2 regions of the Paenibacillus sp. B1-35 genome follow, and region 1 is predicted to be linked to the other one. Evidence: riboswitches for the same ligand, from Rfam matches in the RefSeq annotation. Region 1 holds a riboswitch; the other holds the start of a gene.
What was found. A riboswitch is a leader RNA that binds a small molecule or an ion and turns the genes downstream of it on or off. The one in region 1 is predicted to bind S-adenosylmethionine.
Positions count from the first base shown of each region.

Region 2: another riboswitch for S-adenosylmethionine. It lies ahead of ACQ5BJ_RS22035 (methionine ABC transporter ATP-binding protein); the one in region 1 lies ahead of metA (homoserine O-acetyltransferase MetA).

Region 1 is NZ_JBCHVJ010000006.1:220,886-228,954, reverse strand. It holds gene ACQ5BJ_RS20195 (HRDC domain-containing protein) at 1-860, shown strand, start outside; partial or broken gene ACQ5BJ_RS20190 (LLM class flavin-dependent oxidoreductase) at 999-2,093, opposite strand; gene ACQ5BJ_RS20185 (winged helix-turn-helix transcriptional regulator) at 2,236-2,604, shown strand; gene ACQ5BJ_RS20180 (VOC family protein) at 2,677-3,357, shown strand; gene corA (magnesium/cobalt transporter CorA) at 3,492-4,427, opposite strand; SAM riboswitch class I at 4,977-5,105, shown strand; gene metA (homoserine O-acetyltransferase MetA) at 5,270-6,214, shown strand; gene ACQ5BJ_RS20165 (aminotransferase class I/II-fold pyridoxal phosphate-dependent enzyme) at 6,211-7,404, shown strand; gene ACQ5BJ_RS20160 (trans-sulfuration enzyme family protein) at 7,397-8,069, shown strand, end outside.
Region 2 is NZ_JBCHVJ010000007.1:194,050-202,118, reverse strand. It holds gene ACQ5BJ_RS22045 (UbiD family decarboxylase) at 1-1,788, shown strand, start outside; gene ACQ5BJ_RS22040 (Cthe_2314 family HEPN domain-containing protein) at 1,794-2,489, shown strand; SAM riboswitch class I at 2,567-2,707, shown strand; gene ACQ5BJ_RS22035 (methionine ABC transporter ATP-binding protein) at 2,961-3,986, shown strand; gene ACQ5BJ_RS22030 (methionine ABC transporter permease) at 3,986-4,651, shown strand; gene ACQ5BJ_RS22025 (MetQ/NlpA family ABC transporter substrate-binding protein) at 4,882-5,724, shown strand; gene ACQ5BJ_RS22020 (SDR family oxidoreductase) at 5,959-6,741, shown strand; gene ACQ5BJ_RS22015 (sugar diacid recognition domain-containing protein) at 6,867-8,039, shown strand.

The DNA.
Region 1 (8,069 bases):
CAGTATGGGCGGAAATGCGTGCGGCGATGCGATGCGGATTGGCGCGTCTGCTCCATTCCGGGTATCGACTGTCGATAGGATTTGTACCGGAAGCTGATATACATGAGCGAAGAATGAAGGAGCGCAATGAGTGGATCGCTTGTTACGCGGATTTGTATGCTCGTTCCGAGGTGTATGAACAGCTTGCGAAATGGCGCAGGGATGTTGCGAGCAAGCTGCGGCGAGCTCCATACTGGATTGCGACTAATCGCATGCTCCGTATGGTTAGCGCTCTGCTACCGCAGACCTTAGAAGAACTGAAACAGCTCCCTGGATTTGGTGAGGCGAAGCTGAACGCCTATGGTGAAGATATTATTGCGATTGCCAAGCAATTCGAACGGACGACGACCTTTCCGCCGGATTGGATATCCACAGTTGTGTCACAAGAGGAGTTCGCGAAGTGGGTATATTCGGAATGGGAGTCGAAGCAGAACCAAGAGCTTTCCAAGCTTACAGATCGGCGCGTATTGCTAGAAGGACTGCAGCAGCAGCTTTCTATTGAGCAATTAATGGAGCGTCTACAGGTGGATCGGCGTGAATTGATCATGCGCATTGAGACGGTAGAGCGTGATGGCTACAATGTGAACAATCTGGCTGAATCAGAGCTCTGTTCGATGCCGGAAGAACAGAGAGCAGTCATTGAGCAGGCTTTTGCTGAACTGGGTGAAGAGTACTTGAAGCCAATTTATGTGCGGGCATTTGGCGAGGAAGCGCTGGATGGTTCCTATACTGAGGTGCAGGCGAACTATGAGCGTATTCGCCTCCTTCGGCTTCTCTATCGCAGTAGAGTGAGGAACAGTACCACGCAGGCAGCGAGCTGAGAGAGCGAATATCGCGTGTTTCAGGCGGCAATCGTTTGATGCTGGATATGTGTTGAATGGAATTACCGTTATGACTTGCAACACCCCGTTCCACAATTTAACATGGAACGGGGTGGATGTATTTTATATAGTTCCGATTCATTGGTGGATATGCGTGGTTGCTCGGCGAATGGCGGGTGCCACCTCAGCGGCCAACAGTTCGATGGCTGCAGCGACTTGTGAGAAAGGGAGGCCGCCGATATCTATCTGGGCAATAAAACGGTTATGGCCGAACAATTCATGCTGATGGAGTATCTTCTCGGTGATTTCTTGTGGGCTTCCTACAAAGAGGCCATGATTTGGAGCGGCAAGTTGCTCGAAGTCGCCAAGGGTTATGATGGACTCGCGGCCGCTGCGTCGCATGAAGTGCTTGCAGTAATTCGCGAAATAAGGATAGAATTCATCTCTTGCCTGCTGTGAGGTCTTGGCGACGTAACTGTGATCTGTTACGGCGATTTGGAGAGTTTGCGGGTTGTGGCCAGCCTTTACCCCTGCTTCTCGATATATTTCCACCAGCGGCTTGAATTTGGCGTATTCGCCCCCTAATATCGCAAGTGCCATATTCGCTCCCAATGTTCCGGCACGTTCGGCACTTTCTGGCGAACCGCCAACGCCGACCCAAATGGGCAGTGCCTGCTGCACTGGACGCGGTGCTATTTCGGCATCGTTAAGAGGCTTGTGAAGTCTGCCGTTCCAAGTAATGCGTTCTTTGTCGTTAAGTTGAAGCAGCAGTTCAATTTTCTCTGCGAACAATTTTTCGTAGTCTGCCTGATCGTAGCCGAACAAAGGAAACGATTCGACGAGCGCTCCTCAACCGGCGATAATTTCGGCCCGTCCGTTCGAAAGTAAATCAAGCGTGGCGTTATCTTCGAACACGAGCACAGGATCTGAACTGCCGAGCACCATGGTTGCGCTCGTCAACCGAATTTGCTCGGTGACGGAGGCAATTGCCCCCAAGACCACCGGTGTAGCGGATACAGCAAAATCCAGCCTATGGTGTTCGCCGACGCCGAACACATCGAGGCCCACCTCGTCAGCTAACTTGGTCGCGGCTACAATCTCCTCAAGACGTTGTCGCGGGCTGATGACGCGTTCGGTCAGCGGATCTTGAATGACGTCCCCAAATGTATACACCCCGATCTCGATACCGGAATGGCTCTTGCTATTTCGCGAGATGTTCTTCTTCAATCCCATTTCACCTCATATGATTTAGTTGAAACTATGCACTGGATTCTGTTCGTTGCAATTCGAATTATGATGTCTCTTGAGGAAATTGAAAAGTAGGCACTATAAAGTGGTATAGTATTGTTGAGGATACCATTGATGGGAAGGAATTGTGATTTTGGAAACAAAAGGGGAGTGTCCCGGAGCCAATTCCGCTATAGATGTTATTACGGGGAAATGGAAACCGAGAATCTTATATCGATTGTCGCAGTCTGATTCCGTGCGCTTTAATGAACTACGACGATTCATACCGGAAATAACGCAGAAAATGTTGACAGCTCACTTGCGAGAGCTTGAAGAGCATGGGGTTGTTAGTCGGGAAATATACCCTGAAGTACCGCCGCGAGTAGAATACTCGCTTACGGAATATGGACAAAGTATTATTCCGATCCTGCAATCGCTCCAGGATTGGGGAATGAATCACTTGTCTCGCTTGCAACAGAACCATGATGGATCGACTGGTACACGTACTCAAATGTAGTGATATGCTTTTTTTATAACAACTGGAACATAGATCGATTGTGATAGGAAACATGAGAGGGAGGGTGAATGCATGCGGATTGCGGAAATCACATTGCAGACGGATCGTCTCCATGAAATGAAGCAGTTTTATAGTGTGGTGTTGGAATTCCCGATTGAGGAAGAAACAACAGAGTCGTTCACTGTGCAAGCTGGACAATCGCGGCTAATCTTCCAGCAATCCTTTTCCAGTAAGGGATTTTATCATTTTGCATTTACGATTCCAGCGAACCAACTCGAAGAGGCAGGACAATGGGTTCAGCGTAAAGGTATTTCCTTGTACACGAAAGATATTAAAAACCAGTATTTTTTTGAAGATTGGAACGCAACGGCCTCTTACTTTTATGATCCTCAAGGCAACTTAGTTGAATTTATAGCGCATCACGCACTGCAAAATGCGGCACAGTCTCCTTTTGGAGCGCACAGCATGATTAGAATTAGCGAAATAGGTCTACCACTCTACCAATTTGAGAAAGGACTTGCGCGCATTTGTGAAGATTTTTCCTTACAGGTATGGCGAGGTGATGGCAAGCAATTTGCTGGAGTGGGTGACGAAGAAGGATTGTTCATCCTGATTGATATGACTCGTCCTTGGTTTCCTGACGGCAGAATGCCTGTTGTGGCTCCTGTAAAAGTCGTTATCGAAGGGAAAGCAAATCATTTCGTAGAGCTTTCCGGTTTGCCTTACCATCTTGGCAGCGCAACAGTCCATTGATAATGAGATAGGCTGCATGAACACTAAGTATAGTTAACTGCTTTGCTAGGAAAATGAGAATATCGATGCATAGAACAAATAAGGGGTGATTCCAAAGCCATCGTTCATGACTTTGGAATCACCCTCGCCAGTTGTTAGATCCAATCTTTTTTGCGGAATAAGTAGAACATAAAAATACCTAATGCAAGCATGAATCCGATCATATACAGGGAGCCATACTCCCAGTCCATAATCGGAATATATCCGAAGTTCATGCCGTAAATACCTGTAATGAGTGTTAGCGGCATGAATATGGTTGTAATGGCTGTGAAGACTCTCATAATATCGTTCGCGCGATTGGCTATGCTAAGCTGATACGATTCCCGCAAGTTTCCCATAAGGTCGCGGAATGTTTCGAATGTCTCTGATACCTTGACGGCATTTTCATAAATATCCTGGAAGTACTTCTGCAGGTCGTCGCCGATCAAGCGCAATTCCTTGCGGTACAGGACAAGAAGTACCTCTTTTTGAGGGCCAAGCCCCTTCTTCAGCCATAGAATTTCACTGCGCAAACTTATGATTTCATTCAGATGTTCTTTCTTTGTGCTCATAATGAGCTCTTCCTCAAGCTTGTCGATCTTCGCTTCAATACGATCCGCTACCGTGAAGTAGTTGTCTACGACCAAGTCAATGAGCAGGTAAAGCATAAGGTCTGGTGTGCTTGCTTGCTGCTCCCACAATACGGGCTTCACCATGCGGAGCTCATTAATCTTCTGCTTCGTTACAGTAATAATGAAATGCTTGCCGAGGAAAATGTTCAATGAGCGTAAAAAGATCTCTTCATCGTCAAAACGGATGCTGTTGAACACGATGAAGTAGTGACCTTCATAAATCTCAATTTTGGGGCGCTGTTCTTCTTCACTCATACAGTCCTCTACAGCTAAATCATGCATGTGGAACAACGGTTGTAGAATAGCTAGATCCTCAACGTCAGCATCGATCCAGTAAAAGCCGTTCTCTGGCGGTGTTAAGGTGACATTGATATCTTCCTCAGTCGTGAAGACGCCCTCATTGACCAGACGGATTTTCATTGCACTCACTCCTTGGCGCTGTCGCCATTGCGACATGCGCATCGTCTAATGTTAGCAGACGATTCGAACAAGGCTGGTGCAGCATGCGCAGTCCGTCGTTCGCGCACGTGATATAAGCCTAGGCACAATGCTGAGCTAGGTTCTCTTCGGAGGCACGAGTCCCGACAGAGGACTGCGAACTTGCCGCTGCCTGTCGAATCGTTATATTCGGTTGTACGTACGTACTACGGAACGACCTCGGGTCGCCATCCATCCGAACTCACCTCAACTTGAATAATTGTACGTGGCATTATGCACCATGCGTCTCGTTAGGGAACCATGAGCTCCCAGCTAATCATAGATGGTTAAGGCTTTGACGCACCTTGTTAAGTATAACGCTCGTACTTGATCCTTTCAAGACTAAATCCATTGGCGGAATTCGTCAGTAATTAGCCTATGCGATGGTGTTTGAATGGTGATTTTTTTTGTTGTGTTCACCCTCTTGACGAACAGCTTCTCTTTGCCGTACATTATTACCAAGGCCAAATCAAATGAATATTCATATAAGCAATCTTATCAAGAGTAGGTGGAGGGACAAGCCCGATGAAGCCCGGCAACCGGCAATGCACACGTATATTACGTGTGACGCACGGTGCTAATTCTTGCAGGACGATGGAAGTCGTTACTGACAGATGAGAGAGGCTCATGGGAACGTACAGCATGACCTTTCTCAAGTCGAGGAAGGTCTTTTTTGCGTCCTCCAATTAGTCAGCTAATGCAAGGCAGGCCGAGTTGCGGAATGGCTCTATGCATTATGTTAGCCATCACCGAGTACATTATCCAATTTCGAGGGGGAGAGCGTCATGCCGATTAAAATTCCGGATCATTTGCCGGCCAAAGAAATATTGACCCAGGAGAATATTTTCGTCATGGACGAAACGAGAGCCTATCATCAGGACATTCGTCCGCTGCGAATCATCATTCTCAACTTGATGCCGACGAAAGAAACGACGGAAACCCAATTGCTCCGATTGGTGGGCAATACGCCATTGCAAGTCGAGGTGACGCTTCTTCATCCAGCGAGCCATACATCCAAAAATACATCTGCTCAGCATTTATCTTCCTTCTACAAAACGTTTGAAGATATCGAGGGAGAGCAGTTTGACGGCATGATTATTACGGGAGCGCCTGTCGAACAGATGAAGTTCGAAGAGGTAAACTATTGGGAAGAGCTGTGCCGCATCATGGATTGGTCCAAGGAAAACGTTACTTCTACGTTCCATATTTGCTGGGCATCCCAAGCGGGTCTCTACCATCACTATGGCATCCCGAAATATGGGCTTGATCAGAAAATATTCGGTGTCTATGAGCACGTGCTGACCAAGGAAAATGTGAATCTGACACGAGGTTTTGATGAGATGTTCCTTGTCCCGCAATCCCGCCATACAGAGGTGCGGAAAGAGGATGTCGAGAAGGCTTCCGAGTTAGAAATATTAGCGGAATCGGAAGAAGCAGGTGTGTATTTGGTTGCGACACATGATGGAAAGCAAATTTTTGTGACCGGCCATTCCGAATATGATCCCTGTACCCTGAAATGGGAGTATGACCGCGATATCGCCAAAGGGATGGAGATGGACATTCCGAAAAACTATTTCCCGAACAACGATCCGTCCCGCAAGCCGTACTCCACTTGGCGTGCACATGCTAGCCTTCTTTTCTCCAATTGGCTGAACTACTACGTATACCAAGAAACACCTTACGAATTGGGCAAAGCCGTACCGCGCAAGGAAGGAGCTCATGAATTATGATCGAACGTAATGAAGAGAACTACCGCATCGAAAGTCAGCTAGCTCAAATTGGATCGGTTCATGAACCGAAGACTGGAGCTATTAATTTCCCTATTTATCAAGCGACCGCATTTAGGCATCCGAGACTTGGCCAAAGCACAGGGTTTGATTATATTCGAACGAAGAGCCCTACGCGGAGCGTGCTTGAGGAAGCGGCTGCAGGATTGGAGCAAGGGGATGCAGGATTTGCTTGCAGCTCGGGGATGGCTGCCTTGCAGACATTGTTTGCGATGTTCGGTCAAGGTGATCATCTGATCGTCTCCTTGGATCTGTATGGCGGAACATATCGTCTGCTGGAGCGGATTATGTCTCGCTTCGGCGTTACGGCTTCCTATGTAGATACGAATGACTTCGATGCGCTTGAGTCTGTTCGTACACCGCGGACCAAGGCTGTTTTCATAGAGACGCCTACCAACCCGCTGATGATGATTACAGATATTGAGAAGGTAGCGTCATGGGCAAAAGTGCATGGTATTCTTACTATCGTTGATAATACACTGCTAACACCATTTTTCCAGCGCCCGATTGAGCTCGGTGCAGATATTGTTGTTCATAGCGCAACGAAGTATTTAGGAGGGCACAATGATGTTCTCGCTGGTCTCATCGTGACAAAAGGCAAGCAGTTATCGGAGGAAATCGCCTTCCTGCACAATTCGATTGGCGCTGTGCTGAGCCCGTCAGACTCCTATCAATTGATGCGCGGCATGAAGACACTCGCTTTGCGCATGGAACGGCATCAATATAATGCGATTAGGATTGCAAATTGGCTTTTGGAACACCCTGCTATAGATACTGTATATTATCCTGCGCTTGAACAGCATCCAGGATACGAAATACAGCGGCGTCAATCAACAGGAAATACAGGGATTTTCTCCTTCCGTTTGAAGAATGCTGCCTATGTAGAACCGATTTTGCGCCACCTGAAGTTAATCGCCTTCGCGGAAAGCTTGGGTGGAGTAGAGTCGCTCATGACGTATCCGGCGGTACAGACTCATGCGGACATTCCGCAGGAAATTCGGGATCAGATTGGTGTTGATGATCGACTGCTCCGATTCTCGGTTGGAATTGAGCATGTTGAGGATCTGATTGCCGATTTGGAGCAAGCGATTCAAGCGGCTAGAGTAGAAGTGGAGGATAAGGGACATGAGTGAACACAATTCGATTCAATCATCGGATGACCATGCTGGCAAGCAATCGCGACGTTTTGCGACGAAGTTGATCCATTTTGGCGGCGAAATCGACGCTGGAACGGGAGCTTCAAGTGTGCCGATCTATCAAGCAACGACGTTCCATCATGAGGATATCTACAACCCTCCTCAATTTGACTACTCCCGTTCAGGAAATCCGACACGTGAGGCATTGGAGCAATATATCACTCTGCTGGAAGGCGGGACAAATGGCTTCGCCTTCGCATCAGGAATGGCGGCTATCTCTTCAACGTTTCTTTTACTGTCAGCAGGCGATCATGTCATCGTAACGGAAGACGTATATGGCGGGACTTATCGACTGTTGACTGCAATTTTAAATCGTTTGAACATTGAATCTACCTTCGTGGATATGACCGATATGGAGCAGGTGAAGGCAGCACTTCGTCCGAATACGAAAGCTGTCTATTTAGAGACGCCGTCCAATCCTACGCTTAAAATTACGGATATTGCAGAGATTACAGTATGGGCGAAGGAGCATGGACTGCTTACGATGCTTGATAATACCTTTATGACTCCATATCACCAGCGCCCGATCGAGCTGGGGGTTGATCTGGTTCTACATAGTGCGACCAAGTTCTTGGGCGGGCACAGCGATGTGCTCGCAGGTC
Region 2 (8,069 bases), on a different contig from region 1:
TTTACGAATATTCGCGACTTTGTCGACACACTGAAGCGTGAGAATGACCTAGTCGTTATTGAAACGGAAGTAGATCCGTATTTGGAAATAGCAGAAATTCATCGGCGCGTCATAGAAGAGGCTGGCCCTGCGCTCTTGTTCACGAATGTGAAGGGCAGCCCATTTGCAGTGACGACGAACCTGTTCGGTACGATGCGCCGGGTAGATATGGCTTTCGGAACGCGTCCAGAACAATTCGCCAATAAGTGCGTAGAAGCCGTAAACCGTCTTATGCCCCCGTCTCCGAAAAAGTTGTGGGAAGAGCGCTCAACGGTTAAGGAGCTGTTCAGCCTGATGAAGGTCGGCATGAAGAATGTATCTGCCTCCCAAGCCCCGATTATGGCAGTGAAGCGTACGGACAAGCCGATGCACGGTTTGCCGGCCTTAACGAGCTGGCAGCTGGATGGCGGACCGTTCATCACGCTTCCGCTTGTATATACGGAACATCCGGTTCTGAAGAGCGCCGATCACAATCTCGGCATGTATCGCATCCAAATTTATGATGACCAGACTACTGGCGTGCACTGGCAGATTCAAAAGGGCGGCGGCTTCCATCATCATGAGGCAGAGCTGCGCAATGAAGCGCTTCCGGTATCCGTTATAGTCGGCGGCCCGCCGGCTCTTATTGCGGCAGCAATTGCGCCATTGCCTGAGAAGCTGCCTGAGCTGTTAATGGCATCCTTCGTTATGGGTGAACGACTTCCAGTTGTGGACAGCGGTTTCGAAGGACATCGTATCCCAGCGGAAGCAGAATTTGTTATCCAAGGCTATGTTCCACCGCATGAACGCCGCATGGAGGGGCCATTTGGCGACCATTACGGCTATTACTCGTGGGCACATGAATTTCCATTCTTAAATGTGAAACACATGTATCACCGTAAAAATGCAATTTACCCGGCTACAATCGTTGGCAAGCCGCGTCAAGAAGATTATTACCTAGGCGAGTACCTGGTCAGATTGTTGTCGCCGGCGTTCCCGATGGTCATGCCAACGGTGCGCAAGGTACATCCATATCCAGAAACAGGCGTTCACTCGCTGGCGGCAGCTGTCGTTCGGGAGAGCTACTCTCGCGAAGCGCTACTATCAGGCTTCCGCATTCTTGGCGAGGGCCAGCTCAGCTTGACGAAGTTCTTGATGCTGACCGATCAGCCGGTCGATTTGGAGAACTTTGCAGAGCTTACAGAAGCGGTTCTGGAGCGTTTCAAGCCAGAAACGGATTTGTACGTCATTAATAATACGTCCCATGACACACTTGACTATACGGGGCATAAGCTGAATCATGGCAGCAAGGGCATCATGCTTGGGGTTGGTGAAGTCGTTCGTGAATTGCCTGGCTCGTACGAAGAAGGCCCGATCGACGAAATTAACGATGTGGCTGTATTTTGCCGCGGCTGCTTGACGATGTCCGGCGCTTCGTATGAAGCAGAGCCGCAACTGGCGGAACGACTGCTTCAGCGTCTCGCTGCACAAGAGACGAAATGGCCGCTCGTCTTCCTTGTTGACGATGCTCAGGTGGCAAATACTCAATTGTCATTCTTGTGGACAGTGTTTACGCGATTTAACCCCGCATCTGATATATACGCGGCAATGGAAGTCCGTAATCACCATCTCTCATATAAATTGCCAATCGTTATCGATGCCCGCATGAAGCCGGGGTATCCAGATGAACTATTCCCGCGTGAGGATATTGTGGAATTGGTCGACCGTCGTTGGAAAGACTATTTCCCAAACGGAATTAAGCGGGGGTGAATTCCATGCTGCGCAGCTTGTTCGGGGAGCCGCCCCGTGTTGACAGTGGAATGTTGAAGGATGCCATGGCAGAGATGGACAATTATTTGGAAGCCGTACACAGTCAGATGGAAGGTACAGGCGATCCTGATCACTTCTGGCGCAAGGTGGAAGTGTGGACGGTCGGAATTAAGACCTCCTTAGACGAATTGGAGCAAAGCGTATACGCATCTGACAAATTTGCCGATCGGGTATCGAAGCATTATGAAGCAGAGATGACGCAAGCCGAACAGGACGATTATTACCGGTATGTCTATTTTTATAAAAATGGGTTTATTCGCGTATTTTCGATTTTGGACAAGCTTGGAATGCTTCTGAATAATGTTCTTGCACTGGAAACGGAGAAGGTGAAGCATCATTTCTCTTATTTTACGGTGCTCCGCCAATTGCGCTTCAAGGGGCAGCATCCTGAGTTGGAGCATGCTCTCACGGCTCTGAAGGAGGGGCATGGGGATGCGCTTCAGCGGTTGCGCAAGCGGCGCAATATGGAGATTCATCATATGAACCCAGAAATGCAAGATGATTTATGGCAGCGTCATCGCAGTTTGAATGGCAAGATTCAGCTGGAGGACATTCAGGCGAACGTAGCTGATTTGCAGCATGGCCTGGAGATGGTGTGTGGGGCACTGACCCTTGTATTTCGGTTGCTTCCCGTTAAGTAATGGAATTGAAAAGGGAATAAAAGTTAATTGACAACTTTCACCTGCTGCTATATACTCAATTTAATTTCATAACTGTGTTCTTATCAAGAGTGGCGGAGGGACAGGCCCTGCGAAGCCCGGCAACCGATCTTGCAACCCGGATGTATAACAATGTTATACGATTGCAAGATGTCAATGGTGCTAATTCCTTCAGAACATGATGTTCTGGCAGATAAGAAAGGGAGAGTCGATTTTCCATCTGGTTTCTTTACAGAATACCGAGTATCCGCCCCCTTTTGGCATCTGCCAAGAGGGGGCTTTTTGCATAGCAGGCCAAACCGCTTCTGATACATTCACCAAGAAGAAAGTTAAGCAAAATGGTATATTCGGCCACAGTTCATGAGAGGATACAGCAGACGAATAGATATAGGAGATTGCAATTGCCCTCCTACCTATTCAAGAATTGCAAGCATGGAGGAAGGTGACGATTCGTTGATTCGTTTGGAACATATAAGCAAGCGATATGATTCGCGCGGCAAGGCACAAGGCCTGTTGGCGCTAGATGATGTAAGCCTGACTGTTGAAGCAGGCGAAATCTATGGTATTATTGGGCACTCAGGTGCAGGTAAGAGTACGCTGCTCCGCAGCATTAACCTGCTGGAAAGACCTACAACTGGCCTAGTTGAGGTCGATGGAGTTGACTTGACGAAGCTGTCGAAGTCCGCACTTCAGCAGCAGCGTCGCAAGGTTGGGATGATTTTCCAGCATTTTAATCTGCTTAGTTCAGCGACGGTATATGACAATATTGCCTTCCCGATGCGCTTGGCGGGAAAAGCCAAGGGGAAAGTGGAAGAAAAGGTGAATGAGCTAATCCGGCTTGTTGGGCTCGAGGAGCACAAGAACAAATACCCGTCCCAGTTGTCCGGGGGGCAAAAGCAGCGCGTAGGCATTGCACGTGCGCTAGCGAATGATCCGAAGGTACTGCTCTGTGATGAAGCTACGTCGGCGCTTGATCCGCAGACGACCAATGCAATCTTGGATTTGCTTCTGGATATTAACCGCAAATTCGGGATTACAATTGTGCTGATCACTCACGAAATGCATGTCATACAGGCAATATGCGACAAGGTTGCAGTCATCCATGGCGGTAAGATTGCAGAGGAAGGCAAGGTTGTAGACGTATTCTTGAAGCCTCAGCATGCCGTCACGAGAGAGTTCATTCTTGAAGAGCGCAGCGATGCAGATATTCAGCCTTGGGCTGCCTTCAAAAGTCAGGCTGCGGCTCATTCCCGTGTTGTTAAAATCAACTACCTTGGCGATGTTACGTATGAACCGGTACTGCACCGTATTCTAACGGAAGCGGGAGTCAGCTTCGCAATACTGCAAGGGACGATTTCTCGCATGAAGGATATTCCATACGGGCAGTTGGTCGTTCGCCTAGACGGCGACACGGATGCTGTGGAGCAATCGCTGCAATCTTTGCGGGCACAAGGTCTTGAAGTGGAGGTGATCGCGTAATGAAGCTCGATTTCTCTACTGTCAATTGGAGCGATGTGTCCTCCGCAACCGGACAGACGCTGCAAATGATGCTCTTCTCAGTTTTGTTCACGTTTCTCATCGGCCTGCCGCTTGGCGTGCTCCTGTATTTAACAGGCCGCACGAAGAGTGTTGGTGGAAAGCTGGTATACAGTGTACTGTCGTTCATTGTAAATGTGCTGCGCTCGGTGCCGTTCGTTATTCTCATGATTGCTATCATACCGATTACGCGTATTATTGTAGGCACATCTATCGGCGTAGAAGGAACCATTCCTCCGCTTGTTATCGCGGCTGCACCGTTCTTCGCACGGCTAGTTGAGACTTCGCTTCGCGAGGTCGACCGCGGCGTGATTGAAGCGGCTCAGGCAATGGGTGCATCTACATGGCAAATTGTATGCAGAGTTCTGCTGCCAGAAGCAATGCCGGGCTTGATTGCAGGAACAACGATTACTGCGGTAACACTTGTATCGTATACGGCAATGTCAGGTCTCATCGGCGGCGGTGGTCTCGGTGATCTCGCGATTCGCTATGGATACCATCGTTATGAATTCGAAATGATGATTGTTGCTATCATCATTATGATTGTGCTCGTGCAAGTGCTGCAATGGATCGGTGATGCGTTCGTTCGCCGCTTTACGAGAAAATAATAAAAAATTATTGTGCTGAGGCGGTCATTTTGTGGTCGCCGACAGCACAAAGTATGATATAATCCAAGTAATACAATTGGAATTATCGGGAGTGTTCATCATTTTTAGGCGGGATGACATGATAAATTGCATCTCAATACCTAATACTTAATGGAAGCATGCTCTTGGGAGCTTCAACTTACACCAAATATATAATCAAAACGGGGATTTTGGAAGGAGTAGTGAATCACATGAAAAAGTGGACTTTTGTATTGACGCTTATTACGCTCGTAGCGGTGCTCGCTGCTTGCGGCAACAAGAATACTGGCGATAACACGAACGCTTCTGGTGAGGCAGGCAAGTCTGGCACGGAGAAAGTGAAGCTTGTCGTAGGCGCAACGCCGGTACCTCATGCGGAAATTTTGAATCATATTAAGCCAAAGCTGGCTGAACAAGGAATTGATCTGGAAATTCAGGAGTTTACGGATTATGTACAGCCTAACGTACAGGTGCATGAGAAGCAGCTTGATGCGAACTTCTTCCAGCATAAGCCGTACATGGACAATGAAGTGAAATCAAAGGGATATAATTTGGTGAGTGTTGGCAATGTTCACGTAGAACCATTCGGCGCTTATTCCAAAAAGATTAAATCGGTTAGCGAAATTGCAGATGGCGCAACGGTATCGATTCCGAACGACGCAACAAATGGCGGGCGTGCGCTGCTGTTGCTGGAGAAGCAAGGACTTATCAAGCTGAAAGATGGCGTAGGTCTTGAAGCGACAGTGAACGATATTGCGGAAAACCCAAAAAATCTGAAGTTTAAAGAGTTGGAAGCTGCAATGCTGCCGCGTACGCTTGATGAAGTAGACTTTGCGCTTGTTAATACGAACTATGCATTGCAAGCAAATTTGAATCCTACGAAGGATGCGTTGTTCATTGAAGATAAAGATTCCCCATACGCGAACATCCTGACTTCTCGCGATGACAACAAGGATAGCGACGCAATGAAAAAATTGCTTGCTGCTTTGCAGTCCGATGATGTGAAGAAATTTATCGAAGACAAGTACAAAGGTGCAATCGTCCCTGCCTTCTAATGATGGCGCGTCGATTCAGTAATCCATGAACAAATGCCCTGAAAGTAAGCTGCCTTTTGAGAAAGGTGGTTCTTTCAGGGCTTTTTTATTTCACTCTGATAGATGGGAAGCGTCGTATTTCTGATTCCTGTAAGGAAGCTTCGGTCCGTTCCTAACGCAAAGTTGTTCTGTTAAGACAAATGACTTATACTGAACGTGGAAGTTCTTTGAAGCGCTCAGAAGGAGGATTATGACGTGGAACAGCAGCGTAAAATTGCTCTTATTACGGGGAGCGCCAAAGGCCTCGGGAAGATGACAGCTATGGCATTGGCCGAAGCCGGGCATAATATTGTTCTGAATTACGTACATAGTGAGACAGAGGCTGAAGCACTGCGTCACCAGCTTGAGGAAACAGGAATACGCTGTATTGCCATTCGTGCTGATATATCCAAGCCGGAGGAAGTCAAGCGGCTCGTTCAGGAAATGAATGAGCGCATAGGTCCAGCTGATATTGTGGTGAACAATGCAGGGCCTTTCATTAGGGAGCGGCGATTGTTCGCCGAATATTCGGAAGAAGAAATCATGTATTTATTGAATGGAAATCTAAGCGGTGTCATTTTGCTTGATCATTTGTTACTTGCATCGATGAGGGAAAAAGGCTGGGGGCGCATCATCCATTATGGTTTTGGTCATGCCTCCGAAGCTCGCTCTTGGCCGCATAGGGCCGTGTATGCTGCTGCTAAAGTGGGGTTAGTGTCCTTCACGAAGACATTGGCCGTAGAGGAAGCGCAAAATGGCATTACGGTAAATATGATTTGCCCAGGCGACATTCGGGGCGACAACAAGGAGCGGAAGATCGAAGAAGTGCTTCATTTGACAGATGAGGAAACGCCGCGCGGCCGTCCTGGCAGCGGGGAAGATGTAACGCGAGTTATTCGGTTCCTATGTGAGGATGCATCGGACTTTGTTACAGGCAATATTATTAATGTCTCAGGTGGACTCGACCCGATTCGTACAACGATAAGCTCGAAATCTTAATGCTGCATGTACGCCCCGTTGGCTGACTGGCACAGCGCATGCTGTGCTCGGTTGGAACGAGGGCGTTTTCATATTCTGAGGAGACTATGCTCCAGCGATTTTAGCGTGGTGGGTGGTAGATAGACATGAGTTGGCTGACAAAGCAATTGGCGCAAGAAATCGTCACGCGGACGATGCAGGTTATTGGCTACAATGTAAATGTGATGGATGAGCGCGGACGCATTATTGGTTCAGGCGATCCATCTCGTATGAACCAGAAGCATGAAGGGGCACTCATTGCCATAGAGCGCAAGGGCCGGTTCGAAATCGACGAAGAGAGCGCACGCAATCTTCATGGTGTTATGCCAGGGACGAATCTCGTTATTCAATTTCGCGGCGAGGTTGTTGGTGTGATCGGGATTACCGGCGATCCAGCGGAAGTGACAAAGTATGGGGAGCTCGTCAAGATGACGGCCGAGATGTATTTGGAGCAGGCAGATTTATTAGAGAAGGCGCGTTGGGACAAGCGGATGAAGGAGGATTTTCTGCTATCGGTCATTCATGCGGAGCAAGGGGATCAGGCTATGCTTCGCCTGCAGGCGGAACGGATTGGATTGAAGCCGGACAAGCCGCGTGTCGCTTGTATTCTGGAGCTTACAGATGAACAAGATGCGGATTCTGTACCGACACTGCGGAGAGTTGTTGAGCTGTTAGAGGGCCGCCCAACTATTGAGCTTATCGCCATACGCAATACACGGCAAATTGTTCTTTTCAAGCCGCATCTTCATCCGCGCAAGCCGAATATGGATATATGCGAAGGCATTCGGCACATTCGGCAACTGCTGGAAGAGAGGCAGATTGCTCCGCTAAGAATAGCTGTAGGCAAAGCTTATTCAGGGATTGACGGTCTTATAGCCTCTTATCGATCTGCCCAAGATACAATGCGGGCAGGGCAGGCGATCCTGCCAGAGCAGACCGTATATTATAGCGATGATATGCCTAATGAAACTGTACTGGCAAATGTGAGTCACAGCTGGATTACGGATGAGTTGGAACAGATGTGGGAGAAATTTATACAGGAGGATCGAAGCGGGGAGCTGCGGCAGACGCTGCAGGTGTACTTCGTGGAAAGTGGAGAGCAGCAGCGGATCGCACAGCGTCTGGCAATTCACCGCAATACGCTTCGATATCGTCTTCAGCGGATTGCTGATGTGACCGGCAAGGATCCGAAGAGCTATCGCGACCTATTTACCTTAATGACCGCCGGATGGCTTTACGAGATGAGACCCAGCCGCGAAGTCCAGCGCCCTGAGCATTAAGGAGGTAGTTTTCTCAAGTGGTACCTCTAC